4 regions of the Exiguobacterium acetylicum genome follow, and region 1 is predicted to be linked to each of the others. Evidence: riboswitches for the same ligand, from Rfam matches in the RefSeq annotation. Region 1 holds a riboswitch; each other region holds the start of a gene.

Region 1 (5,485 bases):
ACGAACAACTTCGTCTGGGCCTATAATCTGAAGACGAAAAAGTTATCACGGATTCTGTCTGTTCCCGTCGGAGCGGAAGCAACTGGTCTTCGTTCACTTGATCATGTTGGTGGGTATAGCTATCTCTTGAGCAACTATCAGCACCCGGGTGAGGCACTGACAGGAAAACAAATCACCGCTGTCGATCCAAAAGCGCTCGAACAAGCGATGAAAGACGGCATCGGGATTCAAAAAACAGGTGGTGTCGGTTACCTCTCTGGTTTACCGAGCGGTCACAAATCATATACGCATCGATAAGATGCTAAAACGGATTCCCAGGCACGGGAATCCGTTTTTTCATGCGTTGTTCTTCTTTTGTTTTGCTGCCTCTTCTTCGACTCGTTGCAGCAGTCCATGAACAATTTTCTCGTTTTCCCGCTCGCCTCCAAGCGACAACAGACTCTTTCCAACAAAGTTCGCTCCCTCATTTTTTCCCGTATAGATCAACAGACAGCGATCATGGTCGATCGGTTTGAGCGTAAAGGTCATCTCGATCATGAATATTTTAGCCAGTGTGAATCCAATCGTATTTTGCTTGAAGTCCGGCTCGTTCGTATAGGCTAAATCAGTCACGATATAGGTTTCGAGTCGGTTGCCCTGCATGTACGTTTGACGATACGTCGAACCAACGACACCCGGTTTTCGTTCAATCACCTCATGCTGGACGACGTTCGGAATCAGACGTTGCAGCCGCGTGTGATCAAACAAGTGCCATGCTTCCTCAATCGGGATGTCGAGCTGTCTTTCTTCTCTCCACGTAATCATAGATCCGCCCCCTTTCTATAGAAATACCCCGTCATCCGGTCTTGTAACGTCCGGTGACAGGGCGAGAGCAGATTCTTATTTTACTGTGCTTGTTTCAAGGGCTGCACCGAGGAACTTCGCTAGTTCAAGCATACCGTAGCGTCCTGCAACTGCCTCGGCATCCGAATTATAGTTCGTATTCGTATTGACGTCATACGTATAGATCGTACCTGACGCATCCTTGATGAACTCGATGCCTGCGACCGCGATCTGGTTCGCTCGGAGGAACGCTTCGTACTTTTCAATGATTGGGTCATCGAAGCCTTCAACGATTTGGAACTTCATTGGAGTTTGCGGTGCTTCTTCTCCGACTGGGCAGAACAAGTCGTCGATCACACATGCATCCGCTGGGCAAAGCTCAAAACCTTCTGACGTATCGACTCGAACCGCGTAGACAAACTTTCCACCTACGAACTCACAACGTGTGATGTACGGTTCTGGTGCTTGAATATACTCTTGAATCAACGTGATGCCATCGACTGGTTCGTCGAATGTCGGACCGTCGAGATAAGCTTCAAGTGCTTCAATCGAGTGGAACAGCTGGACGCCGAGACCTTTCCCGGCACGGTTGTGTTTCGTGATGAACGACGAAACGCCGATCTCTTTTGCTGCTTGTACGATTTGATCACGTCCGACGGCAGCCGTCGTCTTCGGTACGCGAATCCCAGCCTTACGCAACGCCGTGTATTGATTGACTTTGCTGACTTCTAGACGAAGCGCACGTGTTCCATTAAAGACGGTTCGGTCATGCTCTTCTAACCAAGCGAGGACCCCTTCCGTCAACTCCGGCGCGTAACGATGTCCCCGAGTATGCGAAGAGGCGCTCATCCGGCTGTAAAAGACGCCTTCTGGCGGCAGTTCATCCAGCGGAACGATCCCTTCATTCAAGTGCCACTGTTCATACGGTAATTCGAGTTCTTCGAGACGTTTGATGAGATGGTCCGTCCATTCTTGGTTTTCGTGGAGAATATGAATTTTTGTCATGATTGTTGACCTACCTTTCGTTTCGCTTCGACCAGTGGCATTACGTCACGGGCAAAGCGTTCCATTTCTTCAAGTTGTGGTGAGAATTGTAACAAGAGTAACGTGACACCGACGGCTTCGAACGCTAGAATCCGTTCAGCGATTTGTTCTGGTGTCCCGATTAAATTCGGACGTAGACCACGGTTCGAGACAGAATAATCGTTCCGCTCGACCTGTTGCTCCAGTTGCGATTTACTGATGAAATCCTGATAACCGGCATAACCGGCGCTGTCTTCCTTGACGTCCGTGATGCGTTGCCACTCAAGCAGTGCTTCTTCTTCCGTATCCCGACAAATGATGTAGGCAGCAAGACCGAAGCTTTCGAGCGGCTTTTGTCCCGTCGCTTCCCGGCGTACTTTCATGTCGTTGATTTTATGGGCTACTTCTTCAACAGTGCCCCCATGCATGACATAAGCATCACAGTGTTCGACGATCGTCCGTTTCCCAGCCTCACTCTCTCCACCAGCGTAGAGCTTGATGCCTGGACGCTGGACCGGCTTCGGATGAAGTTCCGCCTGCTCGATCGTGTAGTGATGACCGGAGAAGCTATACGGTGACGCATCTGCCCATAGTCCTTTCATGACTGTGACGAACTCTTCCGTCCGAGCATAGCGTTCATCGTGTGCTGTGAAGATACCGTTGTATTGTTTGGCTTCCTCTGCCCACCACGCTGAAACGACGTTGAGCGTAAAGCGTCCACCACTCAACTGATCGATGTTTGCCGCCATCTTCGCCGTCGTCGCTGGATTATGGAACCCAGGACGAACCGCCGTCATGATCTCTAAGCGTTCTGTCGTTGCAGCAATCGCTGCTGCCGTCGTCCATGCTTCAAGACTCGGTTCCTTGATGCCTTTGATATCATTCAAATTCAATTCCGCAATCAACGTCGTCGAGAAGCCGATCCGTTCTGCTGTTTGTGCGACTTGTTTCGCATAATCGAATGTCGGTGGCATCTGTTCATCCTCGACGTTACGTAACCATCCCCCAAAAATCGGTAGCCAAAAACCATACTCCACTCCATCGTCCCCCTTATCATAAAAAAAACGCTCTTTTCGAAGTTCGAAAAGAGCGACGGTATCTTGTCCTGTCCGCTCTTATCTTCGGAAGGTATCCCTTCCTGGAAGTAGCACCTTCCGCCATGGCGGGGTTGCTGAAGTGTCTTCGGGCCAGTCCCTCGACTTCTCTAGATAAGATGTGTTGCATTCATCGTACAAAATTCACTGAACTAAAGCAACCATTAAACCGTCTTTTCCAATCGGAATTATTTAGAGCAAAAAAATCCCGACGTAATGTCGGGATCAGGAATTAATATGGTGCGACGAAATCTGATGTTGGCTCTGGTGCTTGTTCACCACGAACACGATCGTAGAATTTTGCCATTGTGACACTGAAGTATGGTCCAACCCATAAGACAGCAAGACCAAGTGTAACAATCACAAGTAATGCCCAACCAATGAATGATAGGAAGAGTAAGAATGCTTCCATTTTATGACCATCCATGAGTTGGCGTGAACGCGTGATGGCCTCGAGAATACCGACCGATGGTTCATCTCGAAGGATGTAGAACGTCAACAGGTAAGAGAACGACTTGATGATTCCTGGAATGATCAAGAGTAATGTCCATAGGAATAAGAAGACCGCTTGCACAATCGAGACGCCGATGACTTTACCGAAGATTTTATACGGTTCGAACAAATCAGCTACTTTGACTTCTTCATTGCGTGCGAACGACATCGCGACCCACGCCCAACCCGCTGCGATTGGGATCAATAAAATCGAAAGAATGATACTGACCGCACTCATCGCATTTAGATCTTCGTTAGGATCTGGTCCGATGAACGTCGGAACGCTCTGGATGATAGAAAACAGTACGAACATGAGGATGGCAAATCCCCAACGACCGCTGAGCGACTCCTTCGCTGCTTTTTTTAATTGAGATGACATGAGTAAGGTCCTCCTTGAAAAATAAGTTCTTACCTTACTTTACGGTCGAATTCTTCTAATGTTTCACTCTTTTTTCAATAATTTCCCGTCTCATTGCTGGTTGAGCCAGGCACGCTCAAGCTGTCGTTCACACGCCGTGTATAACGAGCGTCGACCGTCGAGCCGTTCCATCGCGAATGGAATACCATGCTTCTTCGCCTGCGCGATGACATGCGCACTCGCTGCGTGAGAAACGCGACTCGTTACGACGACAATCGCGTCCGTCTTTTTGGCGAGACAGGCAATCTTTTTCGCGGACTGTGCGTCCCCTGCCAGATGAATCAATTCGATCCCCGTCGGCGCAAAGAACTCACGATAGACAGCGGTCTGTTGTTCATTTCCGACAATGACGAGACGCATGCCTGTGAAGCGCGTGAAATCAAGCGGTGTCTTATCAACGAAATCCATCAATTGTCCGGGTACAGCTGTCGTCACGATCGGTTCAATCGTTCGCTCTTTTGGCATACGGACGCGACGCTGCGCTTTTTTAGCTTTCGGCACCGTTTGCCGTTTCATTTTCCGTGCATACCGATTTGACTTTTTGGTTGTCACAGGTGCCTTCACTATCGGTTGTTCTATCGCTGATGGGCGGTTGGATGATGTATTGACGATCGGCTCTTCATACGTGAACGGATGCTTCCAAGCAATCGTCAGTGTATCCTTCCGTCCCCGCCACATGACGAGATCGACGAGTTGCCCTGCTTCTAGTCGGAAGTAGCGCATGTCTTCTACCGGTACGACATAATAGAACGATCTGCCCGACTCATCCTGCAGTGGACCATTCACCGTTTCCTCAATGATTCCATGCGCTTTGACGATTGCTTGTTCAAACACGACACGTTCCGGATTCTCTTTCATTCGCTCCGTCGAGACGACGGCTTCGATACGACATATCGTTTTTTGATCATCCTGACGATCGACACGGACCCGGACTCCCATGCCGTGCTCGAGATTCCAATCGCGGACGTCTCGTTCAGAAATATGACTGCCGGACCACTCTAGTAAAGTACCGCCTTTTAACCCCCGCTGAAACGTATAGGCATAACGTTGCTTGCGTACTGGCTCGACCGGTACTTGTGGTGGCATTACGATGGTCTGCTCTAGCTCTACTACTTCGTCGACGACCGGTGTTTCTTGAACGTCGCGCGGTGCATAATACGCTGACATCTTGACCCATTCATCGATTCCGTTCACTTCGTCGAGCCAGAGTTGCCAATCTTCATACCGCTCCACGACCGCTAATTTCATCTGTACCAATTCAGTTGCTCGTTCCAACACCTGTTGCATCATCCGTAACCACTTCCTTTGCGTTTTTTTCACTATAGCAACGAAAAAACGCGGAAGTAGTTCAAAAAAATAGCCTGGTTATTTTTTTATTTAGGTACGTTGCTGAATTTCCACAGCCGGATCCTGACGCTTATATTTCGCGACGATGACGATCAAAACCGTGATGATCACAAGCAGGAACCAAGAAGATAATTTTCCGAGATCAACGACTGCCCAGCCTCCTTCCTGATGCGGATAGACCCAGCCTTTAAAGAACGTTACGATGTTCTCCGCGATCCAAATGAAAAAGGCAATCAGTAAAAAGGATAGAACGAGCGGCATCCGGTAAATCGTCTGCTCGATCGTAAAA
Region 2 (5,485 bases), 440 kb from region 1:
AAAACAAGCCATCGACGAGCCAACGAACCTTCAATATCCACCGTTTCGTGGACATGATTTTCTAAAACAAGCCGTCGCGCGCTTTTATGCGACTGAATTCGGTGTCACGATCGATCCGGCAACGGAAGTCGCAATTCTCCTCGGCAGTAAAGCCGGCATCGTCGCCTTACCGCAGACGATCGTCAACCCTGGAGAAGGTGTCATCGTTCCGGATCCAGGATACCCGGATTACCTGTCTGGCGCAGCACTTGCTGGTGCTTACCCGATTACGCTTCCGTTGCTTGAGAAAAATAACTTCTTACCGGATTACGACTTACTTGATACGACGGACGTCGAGCGTGCCCGGATGTTGTTCCTCAACTACCCGAGTAATCCGACGGGGGCGACCGCGACGGCAGAAGCCTTCGAACAGACAGTCGCTTTCGCCGATGCCCATGATATCTGTGTCGTCCATGACTTAGCATACGGCGGCATCAGTTTCGATGGTCCGACACGGAGCTTCCTGCAGACGGAAGGGGCAAAAGACGTCGGGATCGAGCTATTCTCACTCTCAAAACGCTTTAACATGTCCGGCTTCCGGATCGCCTTTGCGATTGGTAATCCGTCCGTCATCTCAAGCATCGAAACATACCAAGAACATCTCTACGTCAGTGCCTTCACACCGATTCAGCATGCGGCGACCGTCGCTCTGACGAGTGATCAGACGTGCGTCCGCGAGTTAAGTAGCTTGTATGAAACACGACGCGATGCGTTGTTCGCAAAACTCGATGCGATTGGTTGGAGTGGTCCACGCCCAGGCGGTTCCTTCTTCGTCTGGCTTCCTGTTCCGGAAGGTTACACGTCCCAAAGCTTCACCGATCATCTACTTGACGAAGCACACGTCGCCGTGACCCCGGGATCATTCTTCGGCGAATACGGTGAAGGCTACGTCCGCATTAGTTTGATTGCTGACGTCGAACGTCTAGAAGAAGCCGTCGATCGAATCGGAACGCTCAACCTGTTCCGGACACCTGTTGCGGAATAATTCTGAAAAAACATTTGACAGATGGGAATCATTTCCGTTAAAGTAAATCCCAACAGCATAACTACTTATCGAGAGCGACCGAGGGATTAGGCCCAACGACGTCCGGCAACCACCTGTAAGGAACGGTGCCACATCCTACAGAATGATTTTCATTCTGAGAGATAAGTTACGAAATCTTACACTTTCGTCGCTTTTTTCTGGTTGCTCTGCTACTAGGAAAAAGCGACTTTTTTGTATGAGGAGATGAGCGGATGATTGAATTCAAACACATTACAAAACGGTTCGTCCGAGACCGGACCCCGATTTTTGCATTACGGGATGTCGATTTGACGATCCAAAAAGGAGAAATCTTCGGAATCATCGGTGAGTCCGGTGCCGGTAAAAGTACGTTGCTTCGCCTGATCAACGGGCTCGAGCATCCGACACAAGGAACCGTCAAGGTCGACGGTGTCTCGCTCGGCGGGATGTCAAAAGCAGATTTGCGTCAACTTCGCTTGCGGACAGGAATGATCTTTCAACATTTCCAATTGATTCAGTCGCGCAACGTCGCGGATAACATCGCTTTTGCACTCAAGGCCGCTGGCGTCAAACGTGCAGATTTCCCGGAGCGAATTCGCGAACTCGTCTCGCTCGTCGGACTTGAAGGATTTGAGACGAACTTCCCGAGTCAATTAAGCGGTGGGCAGAAACAGCGCGTCGGGATTGCCCGGGCACTCGCAAACAATCCGACCGTCTTGTTATGTGATGAAGCGACATCCGCTCTTGACCCCGTTACGACACTACAGATTCTTGAACTGCTGAAGGATTTGAATGAACGACTCGGCTTGACGATCGTCCTCATCACGCATGAGATTGATGTCGTCAAACAGATTTGCCATCGTGTCGCCGTCATGTCGCAAGGTGAAGTCGTTGAAGTCGCCTCAACCTATGACTTGTTCAGTCAAGCCAAGCATCCGGTGACGCAACATTACGTCGATACGGCACTACAAATCGAATTGCCGGAACGCATCTTGCAGGCAACTCCGGGTAAGATCATCCGCTTGCAGTTCACGGGCGAGAAGACCGGTGAGAGTACGTTATCAGAAGCGATCCGCCGTTACGATATCTCAGTTAGCATCTTGCACGGTAAGGTCGACTACATTCAAGACGTCGCCTTCGGTGTCCTGATTGTCAGCTTGACGGGATCATCCGATCAAATCGCTCCTGCCCTCGACTGGCTCGCGACGGAACTTCACGCACTCGAGGTGATTCAGGATGTGGCTTGATCGTATTCAAACGATGTTACCCGAGCTCTTGAAGGCACTCGGCGAGACGGCTTGGATGGTCGGAATTTCACTTACTTTCGCATTGGTCGTCGGGATTCCGCTCGGGATTCTCTTGTTCGTCACCGACCGCGGATTATTTTTTCAAAACCTTGCCGTCCGCCGTGTTCTTGACTTCGTCGTCAACATCGTCCGGTCCTTACCGTTCATCATCTTGCTCGTCGCCCTTATTCCATTGACGAAGTTCTTACTCGATAATACGATCGGTCCGACGGCAGCATCCGTCAGCCTTAGTGTCGCAGCGATTCCGTTTCTCGCGCGCCTTGTCGAAACATCACTCCGCGAGATTCCGCCTGGTCTGATCGAAGCAACAGAAGCATGTGGGGCGAAACCATTACGGATCATCGTCAGTGTCCTCTTACCGGAAGCACTCCCTGGCATCATTCAGGGCATCACATTAACGACGATCAGCTTAATCGGCTTCTCAGCGATGGCTGGGATCGTCGGCGGCGGTGGTGTTGGTGACCTCGCGATCCGTTTCGGTTACTATCGCTACGATAACCTCATCATGATCGTGACGATCGTCGTGCTCATCGTCATCGTTCAAAGTATTCAAGCACTTGGCAATCAACTGGCGCGAAAAACAGATAAACGCTAATCATACATACAAAGGGAGAGTGGAATCATGAAAAAACGATATGCCTTTTTAGCAACAGCCTTACTCGGCGCAGGAGTCCTCGCAGGATGTGGAGACAGCAGTGCTGATGAAAAAGACAAGACGATCAAGATTGGTGCGACGAGCGGTCCGTATAGCGACATGGTTAAACAAGCGATTCAGCCACAACTCGAGAAGAAAGGCTATAAAGTCGAAATCGTCGAGTTCAGCGATTACATCCAACCGAACATCGCCCTCGGTAGCGGGAACATCGACGCCAACTTGTTCCAACACTCGATCTACCTGAAGACGTTCTCTAAAGAAAAGAATCTCGATTTAAAAGGACTCATCACGGTTCCGACAGCACCGATGGGACTATACAGCAAGACAGCGAAGACACTTGACGACGTCAAGACAGGTGCTGAAGTCGCGACGCCGAATGATCCGACGAACCAAGCACGGGCACTGAACCTCTTGGCAGAACAAGGCTGGATTGAACTGAAGAAGGACGCTGATCCACTGACCGTTTCAGAAAAAGATATCGTCAAGAATCCGAAGAAACTCGTCATCAAACCACTTGAAGCGGCTCAACTGCCACGCGCCGTTGAAAGTGTTGATATCTCAGCCGTTCCAGGGAACTTCGCACTTGCTGCGAAATTCGACTTACTCGATGCGTTAGCGCTTGAGACGATGGACGAACAATACCGTAACCTCGTCGCTGTCCAAACGAAAGATGCGGACAAGCAAGTCGCAAAAGACTTAAAAGCAGCCGTCGAATCGGACGCTTTCAATACAGTCATCGAAAAATCATTCAAAGGTTTCAGCAAGCCTGAATGGGCAAACTGATGTAAAAAATGACCGGATTCCAAGGAGAGATCATCTCTTTGAATTCCGGTCGTTTTTGTGTTAGAACCGATACCACATCAGTTCTTCATCATGATAGGTATCATCGATTTTCAGCGCCCGCGGTTCAATCGCGTATGATTTAAAACCAAGTGATCGATACAACGCTTTAGCAGCTTCATTCGTCCGGACGACCGAGAGATGGACTTGTTCAATCACAGGATGCTGCTTTAATGTACGTAATGCCTCTTCTACGAGTTGTCGTCCGACTTGTTGTTTTCGGGCGCGTGGCGTGACGTACATCGCAAACAAATTTGCTCGATGTCGCATTTTGACCGGCTCGGAGCAGACGATAGTGACGACACCGACGAGTTCATTTTCATGAAACGCACCAAACATCATCGACTGTTCGCTTTCAAGACGAGTTGCGTACCGTTCGACGGGTCGATCTTTTTCTGCTTCATAATCAGAACCGAATGCCTCCGGATGGTTTCGTAAGGCTTCTAACCGCAGTGCTTTGTAACGAGTTGCATCTTCTGCCGTCAATTGACGTATTTTCAACTGCTCCACCCCCTGCCTGTAGTATAGTACAAACCGCCCTACGAAAAAGAGGACGACATCGAGCGATATCGTCCTCTATTCTTCTATTTAAGGTGTCCGGAAATTAATCGTGAAGTACGGTGCGTTGTCTCGGAATGCTACACCGACATCCGCCTGCTTAAAGTCTTTTTGAAGGATATTATCGCGGTGTCCTTTTGAGTTCATTAAGCCCCAATGCGCCGCAAAGACGTTCGGATAGCCCATCGAGAGATTCTCACCGGCTCCCATGAACTTGATACCGCCTTGTTCCATTCGATCGAACGGGTCACGCCCTTGTGGATCCGTATGCGAGAAGAAATTATTCTTCGCCATGTTTTCGCTGTGACCACGTGTGACCGGCTTCAGTGCCGTGTACGGTGCTAACGGATTCAACTTATAGTCGGCCCGTTCCCAGTTCATCAACCGAAGCATCAGTTTCTCATCTGTCGTTCGCAACGCATTCGACGCAGTACCGTAGAAGCCCTTTTTCTTCGCTTCGACGTCTTTTGGAATCGCAAGCGTTGCTTTGACTTTATTGCCGTCATGTTGATCGAAGAAGTACGTCACGTAATTGCCTTTCTTCTCGTAGACGGCGGCATGATCCAGATTCAACATGTAGTTCGTGTTGCCTTTACGGTAGGACTTCACTGCGGTCCATCCTTTTTTCTTCAAGGAAGATTCCGTATCCTTATTCAAGACCGCGCCTTGCGTCGTCACGCCGTTCTTGAAACGATACTTCCCGTAATCCTTGCCGTCCTTCGTCAAGGCGACAAATTCCTCCGTTGATGTCCGTCTGACTTCCCAGTCATATCCCGGATACTCACTGCTATATCGATCAATCAGCTTGCCGCCACTTTTCGGATAATCGGCTTCTGCTTGTTCCATTGGAATGTTTTCGTAGCCGAAAAAGGCTACTGCTGCTACTCCGATGATTAGCCATTTTTTCATGTCCTCGTTTCGCCTCCTTCTACTTCATTACCTTTATTTTAAAAGAAAATCATTCCATCGAACAGTCATCGGCTCTCATTTGTCTAAATCACATCTTTCGTCCATAAATCCGACACATTTCGTGAGAACGCTCCCATTTCAAAAAAGCTTTTGTTTAAACGATTCTTAAAAGTA
Region 3 (5,485 bases), 240 kb from region 1:
TCGAGTAACTCCGTTACCCGGCGGCGAATCTCGTCTTTCTTGACGCCTGCGAGAACGAGTGGTTTCGCGACATTCGTAAAGACCGTGTTCGCATTCAATAGATTGAAGTGCTGAAAGATCATCCCGATCCGTTGTTTTGCTTGGCGTAATTTTTTCGGAGACAGTTGCGTTAAATCTTCCCCATCGACCGTCACCGTTCCTGACGTCGGTCGTTCTAACAGATTGACACAGCGGAGCAGTGAACTTTTTCCGGCACCGCTAAAGCCGATGACACCAAAGATTTCGCCTTTTTCGATCGTCAGGTCGACACCGTCGAGCGCTGCGATCGCCTGATCTTTCGTGACGTACGTTTTTTTGACTTGATGAAATGCGATCATTCCGTTTTCCCCCTTCATTCAACAAAAAAGGTCCCTTCTTGAGAAACAAGAAGAGACCTGGATCCGCACAGTGGCAGAATCCACTCCACTCATCTCTCAGACATCTGTCTGATGGAATTGGCACAGTGCTCATAATGAGTCTGTTGCCGAGGTTTCGTAGGGCCAGTCCCTCCACCTCTCTGGATAAGTATTGCGGTATGAAATTCGTATGTGCGTTGTTGCGTTGTTGCTTATGTCGTAAAACTAATTTTTACATTACGGGTCGGAACTTTAAAAGTCAACCAACTTTGCAAAAATAATCCATTTGGCGCATATCGATGGATGAACAAGTTATGAATTAGCTTAATGAACGGATCATGATTCGTCAAGAACGATTTGACAAGTCATTTTCGAACGTGCTACCATCGTTTCAATGATTATTCCGACAATTCCAATATGATATTTATCAAGAGTGAACGAGAGACCTGGCTCTATGACTTCACGGCAACCTGCAATCTGTAAGGTGCTCCGACCAGCAAAGCGCGGCTTTGGATGATACGGTGAAAAACTCGTGGGCGTCCAAGCAGTGACGTCGACGAGTTTTTTTCATGAATGGAGGAAAAATAGTAATGATGAACTATCCTGTACTGACTGGTGCTGAAGCGTTTTATTTTCAAGGTGGACCGATCGGCATTCTAATCTGTCATGGTTTTAATGCGACACCGCAAAGTGTCCGAGACGTCGGTGAGGCATTCGCTGCTGAAGGTTTTACCGTCTATGCCCCGCGCTTACGTGGACATGGAACGAACGTCCGCGAGTTTGAACAATCGACTGCTCGATGTTGGAAGCAAAGCCTGCAAGACGGCTATGAACGTTTACAAGAAACATGCGATCAAGTCTTCGTCATCGGTCAATCGATGGGGGCGACGCTTGCACTGTCACTCGCCGCTGACGGCATTCCGTTCGCCGGCATCATTACGATTAATGCTGCCCTTTCCGTTCCATCCTATGAAGCACTCTCGTTCGACGACGGTCCACAGTATTTACCGGAAGGGGCACCGGACATCAAGCGGTCTGCTTTCGAAATCATCTATGACCTCGTTCCGAGCCGTTGTGCGTTCGAACTCGTTCGTCTGATGGACGAGACGAAAGGACGTCTTGGATCGATCCTTCTACCGACCTTGATTCTTTACTCGGCGACGGATCACGTCGTTCCGCCATCGAGCTCAGATTATCTGCATCAACATATCGGGACGAATGATAAACGCAGCTACTGTTTACTCAACTCGTATCACGTCGCGACACTCGATTATGATCAGGATTTGATCGTTCGTGAGACGATCCGCTTCATCGAACGCTCAAGCCGGTTCTCACAGGAAACGGGATAATAAAAAAAACAGCTATTCACTTAAAAGCGAATAGCTGCTACATCAAAGGACGACCGCGATCGGTTCGTCTTTTTTTAATTTTCTTGGTGCTGCACCGACTGGAGCGGCTTCGGTTTTCCAGGCACCTCATGGCAATGGCGGCATCGTGGCTCATACGATTCTGAAGCGCCTACTAGGATGATCGGATCATCGTAGTTCGCTGGTTTTCCATCAATCAACCGTTGTGTCCGGGAAGCCGGATCCCCACACGAAAGACAGATGGCTTGCAGCTTCGTCACGAATTCTGCGCGCGCCAGTAATTCCGGCATCTTGCCGAATGGCTCTGCCCGGAAATCTTGATCAAGACCTGCACAAATGACGCGTTTTCCGTCTTGTGCGAGTGCTTCGATGACTTGTACGATCTCATCATCAAAGAATTGAACTTCATCGATTCCGACGATTTGTGTTTCTTCTGCTACTGCTGCGTAGAGATCGCGACTCGTCGCCATCGGAATCGCCACGACGGAGTTGCCGATATGAGAGACGACATGCTCTTCATGGTACCGGTCGTCGATTGCCGGCTTGAATACTTGAACGGGCAGTTTGCCGTACTGCGCCCGTCTGACACGACGAATCAACTCTTCCGATTTCCCGGAAAACATACTGCCACAAATTACTTCGATCCAGCCGTACTGATTTATTACATGCATCATCGTCCGACACCGTCCTCTAAAAATAGTCACTTTAACGAGTATAGCCCGAAACGGTATCGAGAAAAAGGGTTGACTTCCGGAAATCAAAATTCATTTTTTCTTTACCTAGAATTTTTGTCCTTTCATTCCAACCGTCCCCTATTTCCTGTACACTGAAGAAGAAGACTCTCACGAAAGAAGGTGTCCCCGATTCATCATCTCTTACATGACATCCTGCACCAATATGGTGCCCTTGGTCTCTCCGTCCTTCTCGCAGGTGGTATCGTGGGATTGCCGGTTCCTGATGAGACCCTGCTCGTCCTGTCCGGTTTTTGGATGCATCAAGGCAATCTACCACTCGTCGGTACGATTCTCGCCGCTTACGCCGGCAGTTGTATCGGGATGACGATCAGCTATTTACTCGGATTAAAACTCGGTATGCCACTATTACACCGCGTCGGACCGAAAATGCGTATCTCAGAAAAACATATTCTTTCCGCTGAAGCCGGATTTCGTCGTTACGGAAAATCGGTCCTAATCATCGGTTACTACATACCTGGTCTCCGCCAACTCTCTGCCTTTTTTGCAGGTGTCTCGAAAATGCCGTTTCGCGTGTTTGCGAGTTATGCGTATACAGGTGCGTTGATTTGGATCAGCGTGTTCTTAGGCGCTGGCTACTTTGTCGGTCGTCATCTCTCGTTCCACAAAGTCGTGGACTATATCTTGGCACATCCGGAAGTCATGCCGTATTTAATCGGGATTGCCGGTGGAATCGCCTTCTCCTTCGTCTTGAAGACGTATCTCGCGTATCGTTCACAATTCAGTCTATACAAAAACAGCCTGCTTCCATAATGGAGGCAGGCTGTTTTTTTAAGAACCGACAAGTGATTACTTGCGGCCGTATTTTTTGTTGAAGCGATCGACACGACCATCTGCCGCGTTGAACTTTTGACGACCTGTGTAGAATGGGTGCGAGTCTGAAGACACATCCACACGGATGAGTGGGTACTCGTTACCATCTTCCCAAGTGATCGTTTCGTTCGAAGAACGAGTAGAACCGCTTAAGAATTTGTACTCAGTCGTTGAATCCATAAATACTACTTTGTTGTAGTTAGGGTGAATTCCTTGTTTCATGGTTGATTTCTCTCCTTCCGCCCTGGTTCATTTGCTGAGCCAGAGTAAGTTACCTTCCTATACTAAACGATTTTTTTACGCGTCGCAATAGTTATTTTTCCGTCGTCGTTTCCTTCTTGACGGTACGCGGTTTAGCCGGTGCGCGTCGGACCGTCTTCTTCTTTTCTTTCTCGAGTTCAACGAAAAATTCTTCATTATTTTTCGTATCGCGAATCTTCCGTAGGAACGTATCGACGAACTCGTTCGACTCATTCATCGTCCGGCGAATCGTCCAAAGCGCATCGAGTTGCTCTTTTGGAAGCAAGAGTTCTTCCTTCCGTGTACCGGACTTCCGAATGTCGATCGCTGGGAAGATCCGACGCTCTGACAGCTTACGATCAAGATGCAACTCCATGTTACCCGTCCCTTTGAACTCCTCATAGATGACGTCATCCATGCGTGATCCTGTCTCAACGAGTGCTGTCGCAAGAATCGTTAAACTACCACCGTGTTCGATGTTTCGCGCTGCCCCAAAGAATCGTTTTGGCTTATGGAACGCAGCCGGGTCGATCCCCCCTGAGAGCGTCCGACCGCTTTGCGGTACCGTTAAGTTATAGGCACGTGTCAGACGCGTGATCGAATCCATCAAGATGACGACATCCTTCTTGTGTTCGACGAGTCGCATCGCCCGCTCGAGGACAAGCTCAGAAATCCGGACGTGGTTGTCTGGTGTTTCGTCAAACGTCGAGCTGACGACGTCTGCTCCCGGAACTGAACGCTCAATATCCGTCACTTCCTCCGGTCGCTCATCAATCAAGAGAATGATCAGTTCGACATCCGGATGATTCTCCTGAATCGAGTTTGCGATTTCTTTGAGAAGTGATGTCTTCCCTGCTTTTGGTGGTGCGACGATCAAACCACGTTGACCAAACCCAACCGGTGCAATCATATCCATGACACGAACGGATAGATGGCGTGGTTCTGTCTCAAGTCGCATCAATCGGTCCGGATAGATCGGTGTCAGTGCCGGGAAGAATAAACGGTTACGGGCAGTATCCGGTGCTTCACCGTTGACGGCTTCCACACTAAGTAATCCCTGGAACCGTTCGTTTTCCTTCGGTGGACGGACTTTACCTGTGACGACATCACCATTACGTAGATTAAAGCGTCGGATTTGAGATGCTGCGATATAAATATCTTCAGAGGATTGGGAATAATTGATAGGACGAAGGAAGCCAAAGCCACCATCGTTTTGCATTTGTGGATTGCCAGGGATGACTTCGAGTACCCCTTCGAGGAAATAAAGACCAGTCGATTCAGCCTGTGCTTTTAGAATCTTGAACATCAACTCGCGTTTACGGGCTTCCCGGTATTGTGGGACATTTTTCGTTTTTGCGATTTCATAGAGTTCTTTTAATGTCAGTTGGCTCAATTGAGCCAGTGTATAGGAACGTTCTGGTTTATCTTTTTTATCAGTTGTTGGCATGTTCTTCACCTATTCTTTATAAATTCAACTGCATTCAGCATACTTCCATACATACATCTAGAGGTATCTTATTATATTCGTGAACTAAAGGTATCATATTTTTTTGAATTCGTCGTTAACAATCCTCTGCGTTTCTTACTTTGTAATATTCAAGGATATTATTTCAGTTATGTTACAAAAGCATCTGTTTTGTCTTCTAACTGAAAAAACGTTTTCAAGTGTGCTCGTGCTAAGATATTCCTGCAGACAAAATTCTTACACAGTTGTAAGGTAGACTGCTTAATCACACACTTAATGATTTCATCATATAACTTACGGACGCAACACACTACATTTAAACGGAGGAATTCTTAACATGAAACGTTTTCTAGCATCGATCGCGACGGCAGCCTTAGTGGTTTCAGGTTTTACATCAGTGGGTACAGGTAAAGTTGAAGCAGCGACAGTCACGAAAGTCAAGATCACGGACAA
Region 4 (5,485 bases), 550 kb from region 1:
AGTCATCGTTCCGTCCGTCAACAGATCGAGACAGATATTCTCAGCGACCGTCAAATACGGGACAAGCGCCACATCGACCTCTTGTTGGACGAGGTCGATTCCAATCTGTTTCGCATCACGTGGTGATGTGATGGACAACTCCTTCCCGTCGAGACGGATCGTTCCTTCGTCCGCCGTTTCCGCTCCGGATAAGACTTTCATCAACGTCGACTTACCGGCACCATTCGCACCGACAAGCGCGTGGATTTCACCGGATTTCACTTCAAACGAGACTTGTTTTAAGGCTTGCACTCCTGGAAACGCCAGTGAAATCCCGGTCATCTTCAAGTGATGATTGGTAGACGTCATTGTTTTTTATGGACGTCACGCAACCGGTCCATCCACGGTTCATTGAATTTGTCCGATGTACTCCATCCTTTGATGATCGTATCGAGATTGTACATCGTCGTATCCTGCTTCAACGCCTTCTGCTCCACGAGTTTCGCGTCGAGATCAAAGCTGTCCGGTGTCTTCTCGCCAGCGATTTTCTTAGCCAGTAATCGCATATCCGTTTGTCCAATCAAGAATGGATCCACCGCACTCGTCGAGACCCAGTTACTGTCTTTTTCACGCATCAGGTTGATATCCTGATTCGAGACATCGATCGAGATCAGCGGGATTTCTTGACGTTTATTATCCTTGAGCGATTTGTAAGCCCCTTTTGCGACTTCGTCCCACGCTCCCCAAACCGCATCAATGCTTCCTTTCGGATATTTCGCGAGAATCGCATTCATCTTCGTTGCGATATCCCCTTGGACATCTTGGAAGTTTGTCGGTCCAACCGTCTCAAGCGTTTTGATCTTACCGTCTGCTTCGTACGTCTTGTAGATTTCCTGACGACGATCGAGCGGGGCAAAACCTGGTCCGAACCAAAGTTTGATGACACGGACCGGCTTTTTGTCCGTCACCTTCGTCACTTCATCAAGGGATAGCTTCGCGAGTTGATGATCGTTTTGGAACGTTTCCGTCACACCTTTTAACGCCGTTCCTTTTTTCTTCGTGACCGTATCAAACGTCACGACCTTAAGTCCTTTATCGACCGCCGGTTTGATCATGTCATAGGCGTAGTCTTCCTTACCATGCGAGATGATGAGCCCATCATAATCTTGCTGAATCGCTTGTGCGACCAGTTCCTTGAACTTGACGTCATTGCCTTCTGAGATGAACGTGCTGACTTTAAAGCCGAGCGCTTCGCCTTCACTTCGTGCGCCATCAAGGAATTGTTTCGTATGGTCGTCCGATGCCAGGTTGCGGATGACGGCGATCTTGACGTCCGATTGAACCCCTTTTGGTACATCCTTGACGACCTTCGTCGTCGTCGCTTCTCCATTCGCACAAGCCGCTAGTAACAGTGCCGGTGCTAGGACGGCGTAAGCTAGTTTTTTCATGACATATCTCCTTATCCGAGGGGTTGAAGCCCTGTTAATTGTTCAATCGTTTCTTCATTCGGTTGCGTGATGACACCAAGTTCGGTAATGATGCCTGTGATTAAGGTGTGTGGTGTGACATCAAACGCTGGGTTGAAGACGGCGACGCCTTCCGGTGCTGTCGCAATACCTTGGACAGTCGTCACTTCCTGCGGATCACGTTCTTCGATTTCGATCGCGTCTCCGGAAACGAGCGAGAAGTCAAATGTTGAGAGCGGTGCTGCGACGTAAAACGGAATACCAAAAGCTTGCGCGAGCAATGCCAATTGGAACGTCCCGATTTTATTCGCCGTATCTCCGTTTCGTGTAATGCGGTCGGCACCGACGATGATCGCATCGATCTGTTTTTCTTTCAGCGTGTGAGCGACCATGTTGTCCGTAATTAACGTGACATCGATCCCGGCACGTTGCAGCTCCCATGTCGTCAGCCGTGCTCCCTGCAGTAACGGTCGCGTCTCACTCGCAAAAACGGATAATTCGATGCCGCGTTCTTTTGCGATGTAGAACGGCGCAAGTGCCGTTCCATAAGCAGCGGTCGCAATCGACCCAGCATTACAAATCGTTAGGATCCGGTCGCCTGACTGGAACAATTCCAGTGCATGAATCCCGATTTGACGTGACGTCTGCGCATCCTGGTCGTATAAGGCGACCGTCCGTTTTTCCAACCGTTCGCGGATCTCTTCTACCGACGTCCCGTCTTGAATGATTGGATTCAATTGATTGAGGACATTTCGCAAGTTGACGGCCGTCGGTCGTGTCGCGAGTAACGTCGCCGATGTCTCAAGCAAGACTTGCTTGTAGACCGGAAGCGCCGCTTCAAACCGGTACGCTTCTTGAACGAGTACGAATCCCCCGAATAAGCTGATCGCAGGTGCGCCCCGAACGCGCAGTTGTTTAATCGCCTCAACCGCTTGCGCAAGATCAGCAATGACTTCATAGTGCTCTTCTTGCGGTAGACGTGTCTGATCGAGAATCGTCAAGACACGATCTTCGTAACGGATACTTTGAACGAATGTAGTCATCGGCTGAGTTCCTCCGTTACGTCAAAGTTTCGTAAATCATCGAATGTCCGGCATTCTGTACGGCGTTTGATTAACGCTGTTCCTAGACGGAGCGCGTGACGTTTCCGCTCTAAGCGTTCCGTCGTTGAATCGATTGATTCTAAATCAGCGACCGGTGCAAGACCAATCGTCCGCCGAATCAATTCGCAACCGGCAAAGCCAAGGGCATCCTGCAAGATCGTGCTCAGTACATCATCGACGAGTCCTGATGCCTGGAATGGTTCGACGGCTTCCCGTTCCCATAATGCACGGAACGTTGAAGCGAACGTCAGCCAGAACGTATCGATATCCTTGATTCGGGCGTCACGTCGTGTAGGGTAATCCGGATATGCCGCGAAGAATAGATGCGCAATGAACTGCCCGACATCGAATCCGAATGGACCATAAAAGGCGAATTCAGGGTCGATGACTTTCGTTTCCGTCGCCGAGGCGAAGATGCTTCCTGTATGTAGATCGCCGTGCAGCAATGCATCTCCTTTCGTGATGAAGAGCGCTTCAAGTTTTGCGACTTCGCGTTTCAACTCATCGTCTGCCCATAGACGTGCCACCTCTTCTTCGAGTCCGGTTTCAATCTCGTTCGTCTCCGCGTCATGAAACGGATCCGTGAAGATTAATTTTTCCGTGATGTCGCACAAGTCTGGATTGTAGTACGTTCGGGCGACACGTTTCTTTTCAACCGGACCAAGCGCAAAGTCCGATGTATGGAATAACGTCCGAGCGAGATAAGAACCGATATGTTCCGCAAGCAACGGATACTGTTCACCTGCGAGTAAACCGCTTCGAACGATCGTCAGATGTGAAAGATCTTCCATGACCGTATACGCCTCTTCATGACTAGCATGAAAAACACGTGGCACGAACGGTACGGCATGCCGTGCGAATTCACGGAGTGCGGATTGCTCGATCCACGCTCGTTCGAGCGATAACGGCCAGCTCTCCCCGACGACCTTCGCATATGGTAATGCTTGTTTTAAAATCAAGCGATGTTCGCCTTCTCGAATCCGAAAGACGAGGTTGAGGTTCCCGTCGCCAATCTCTTCTGCTTCGACGGCTCCATCGCCGATCAGTCCTAATGTCCGAACACGATCAATCGCGTCCTGTTCCGTGAATGCTTTATATGTCATCTCAGTTTCCCCCTATGTGATACACGAAAAAGCGCCTCTTTTCGTCATCGAAAAGAGGCGCAGAAAAGTCACTGCGTCCTCTTATCTCTCAGACGAAACGTCTGTTGGATGTAGCACCGTGCCTAGTGGTCGGTTGCTGCGGCGTCATCGGGCCAATTCCCTCTGCCAACTCGCGATAAGAGTCGTATGTAGTTGTCGTGTGTGATATTGATTTGAATCTTACGCAATCAACTTCCTCGCTGTCAAATCGAAATCAAGCAGAAACGGACATCATTTTTAAGTCATCTATAGAAAGAGTATTTTCAAAAAAATAAATTTTCTAAAAATAGTTTGACAAGTCACGATTCTCATGTAAAAATTGCAATTAGATTTCACAATTTCATCCAATTCTTATCAAGAGCAGACGGAGGGACAAGCCCTACGATGTCGCAGCAACCGACCTTTTGGCACGGTGCTAATTCTTGCAGCTACTAAGCTGACAGATAAGAGTCCACGTTCGAATCATTCATGGTCTCTTGTCGCTGACGAGAGACCATTTTTTTGTTGAAGGAGGAAAGACATGGCTTATATCACTGCTACTTATCAATTGACTGCCCGTGATCGACTCGAGCAACGCGCTGAACAACTCGCGCTTGGTCTGACAGTCGGTTCTTGGACGGAACTGAATCATCTCGAACAACAACAACTCGCCTCGTTCAAAGGGGAAGTCGTACATACCGAAGAGCGCGATGGCAAAGGATATATCACGATTCGTTACCCGGAACATAACGTATCGCGCGACTTTTCTGCGATTCTGACGACCGTCTTCGGGAAACTTTCACTCGACGGTGAAATCAAATTAACGGAATTGCTACTACCCGATACATTTACGTCGGACTTTCCAGGTGCAAAGTTCGGGATCGAAGGGGTCCGTTCCTTGATCGGTGTCGAAGATCGCCCATTATTAATGAGCATCTTCAAAGGAGTCATCGGACGCGATTTATCGTTCCTTCGTGATCAACTCGAAGGACAACTCGCTGGTGGGATCGATCTCGTCAAAGACGATGAGATCCTATACGACAATCCATTGACACCGACGATTGACCGGGCACGGATCGGACGTGAGGTCATCGATGCTCACTTCCAACGGACCGGTAAACGTGCGTTATATGCGATCACACTCAGCGGTCCCGTCTTTACGCTCAAGGATCAAGCCAAGCGATTGATTGATGCTGGAGCGACTGCTTTCTTGCTGAATACCTTCACATACGGACTCGACGTCTTACGCGAACTGGCAAGTGATCCGGAAATCAACGTTCCGATCTTCAATCATCCGGCATATAGCGGTGCGTTGATCGCTAGCCCGAATCACGGAGTCGCAGCTCCTGTCTTACTCGGCACATTACCGCGCGCTGCTGGAGCAGACTTGACGCTATTCCCGTCTCCTTACGGCAATGTCGCTTTGCCAAAGGATGTCGCTCGTGGCATCGCGGTCGAAGCGACCCGTCTCGGGCAGACGAAATCGATCTTCCCGGTTCCTTCAGCCGGTATTCATCCTGGACTCGTCGCTCAACTCGTACGGGACTTCGGGATCGATTCCGTCATCAACGCCGGTGGCGGCGTACATGGTCATCCGCAAGGTGCTGCGGCTGGCGTCATTGCTTTCCGTCAGGCACTCGATGCGGCACTCGCAAATGAATCCCTATCGACGGCAGCATCGCGTCATGAAGAATTACGAATTGCCCTCGACGCTTGGGGGATCAAGTCATGACCGTACGGATTCTTTGTGACTTCGACGGGACGGTGACGACACAGGATAACATCATCGCACTCATGCAGGCATTTGCGCCAGCGA

What was found. Region 1 has a riboswitch for S-adenosylmethionine ahead of K7G97_RS16080 (LLM class flavin-dependent oxidoreductase). Riboswitches for the same ligand answer to the same signal wherever they lie in the genome.
Positions count from the first base shown of each region.
Region 2: it holds a riboswitch for S-adenosylmethionine, as region 1 does, so the genes downstream of both, K7G97_RS13885 (methionine ABC transporter ATP-binding protein) here and K7G97_RS16080 (LLM class flavin-dependent oxidoreductase) in region 1, are expected to answer to the same signal.
Region 3: it holds a riboswitch for S-adenosylmethionine, as region 1 does, so the genes downstream of both, K7G97_RS14790 (alpha/beta hydrolase) here and K7G97_RS16080 (LLM class flavin-dependent oxidoreductase) in region 1, are expected to answer to the same signal.
Region 4: it holds a riboswitch for S-adenosylmethionine, as region 1 does, so the genes downstream of both, K7G97_RS02480 (2,3-diketo-5-methylthiopentyl-1-phosphate enolase) here and K7G97_RS16080 (LLM class flavin-dependent oxidoreductase) in region 1, are expected to answer to the same signal.

Region 1 is NZ_CP082333.1:3,118,189-3,123,673, forward strand. Features, by position in the region: gene K7G97_RS16065 (PhoX family protein) at 1-297, shown strand, start outside; gene K7G97_RS16070 (SRPBCC family protein) at 337-804, opposite strand; gene K7G97_RS16075 (ATP-grasp domain-containing protein) at 880-1,827, opposite strand; gene K7G97_RS16080 (LLM class flavin-dependent oxidoreductase) at 1,824-2,882, opposite strand; SAM riboswitch class I at 2,958-3,060, opposite strand; gene K7G97_RS16085 (DUF975 family protein) at 3,172-3,810, opposite strand; gene K7G97_RS16090 (DUF2325 domain-containing protein) at 3,901-5,139, opposite strand; gene K7G97_RS16095 (DUF817 domain-containing protein) at 5,227-5,485, opposite strand, start outside.
Region 2 is NZ_CP082333.1:2,675,975-2,681,459, forward strand. Features, by position in the region: gene K7G97_RS13880 (aminotransferase class I/II-fold pyridoxal phosphate-dependent enzyme) at 1-1,024, shown strand, start outside; SAM riboswitch class I at 1,087-1,192, shown strand; gene K7G97_RS13885 (methionine ABC transporter ATP-binding protein) at 1,276-2,289, shown strand; gene K7G97_RS13890 (methionine ABC transporter permease) at 2,279-2,944, shown strand; gene K7G97_RS13895 (MetQ/NlpA family ABC transporter substrate-binding protein) at 2,972-3,787, shown strand; gene K7G97_RS13900 (GNAT family N-acetyltransferase) at 3,848-4,345, opposite strand; gene K7G97_RS13905 (CAP domain-containing protein) at 4,433-5,311, opposite strand.
Region 3 is NZ_CP082333.1:2,879,213-2,884,697, forward strand. Features, by position in the region: gene K7G97_RS14785 (methionine ABC transporter ATP-binding protein) at 1-377, opposite strand, end outside; SAM riboswitch class I at 464-567, opposite strand; SAM riboswitch class I at 817-918, shown strand; gene K7G97_RS14790 (alpha/beta hydrolase) at 986-1,744, shown strand; gene K7G97_RS14795 (thymidine kinase) at 1,819-2,433, opposite strand; gene K7G97_RS14800 (DedA family protein) at 2,617-3,267, shown strand; gene K7G97_RS14805 (type B 50S ribosomal protein L31) at 3,304-3,549, opposite strand; gene rho (transcription termination factor Rho) at 3,641-5,014, opposite strand; gene K7G97_RS14815 (C40 family peptidase) at 5,370-5,485, shown strand, end outside.
Region 4 is NZ_CP082333.1:459,589-465,073, reverse strand. Features, by position in the region: gene K7G97_RS02500 (sugar ABC transporter ATP-binding protein) at 1-348, opposite strand, end outside; gene K7G97_RS02495 (sugar ABC transporter substrate-binding protein) at 345-1,427, opposite strand; gene mtnA (S-methyl-5-thioribose-1-phosphate isomerase) at 1,439-2,488, opposite strand; gene mtnK (S-methyl-5-thioribose kinase) at 2,485-3,651, opposite strand; SAM riboswitch class I at 3,730-3,833, opposite strand; SAM riboswitch class I at 4,039-4,140, shown strand; gene K7G97_RS02480 (2,3-diketo-5-methylthiopentyl-1-phosphate enolase) at 4,211-5,401, shown strand; gene K7G97_RS02475 (2-hydroxy-3-keto-5-methylthiopentenyl-1-phosphate phosphatase) at 5,398-5,485, shown strand, end outside.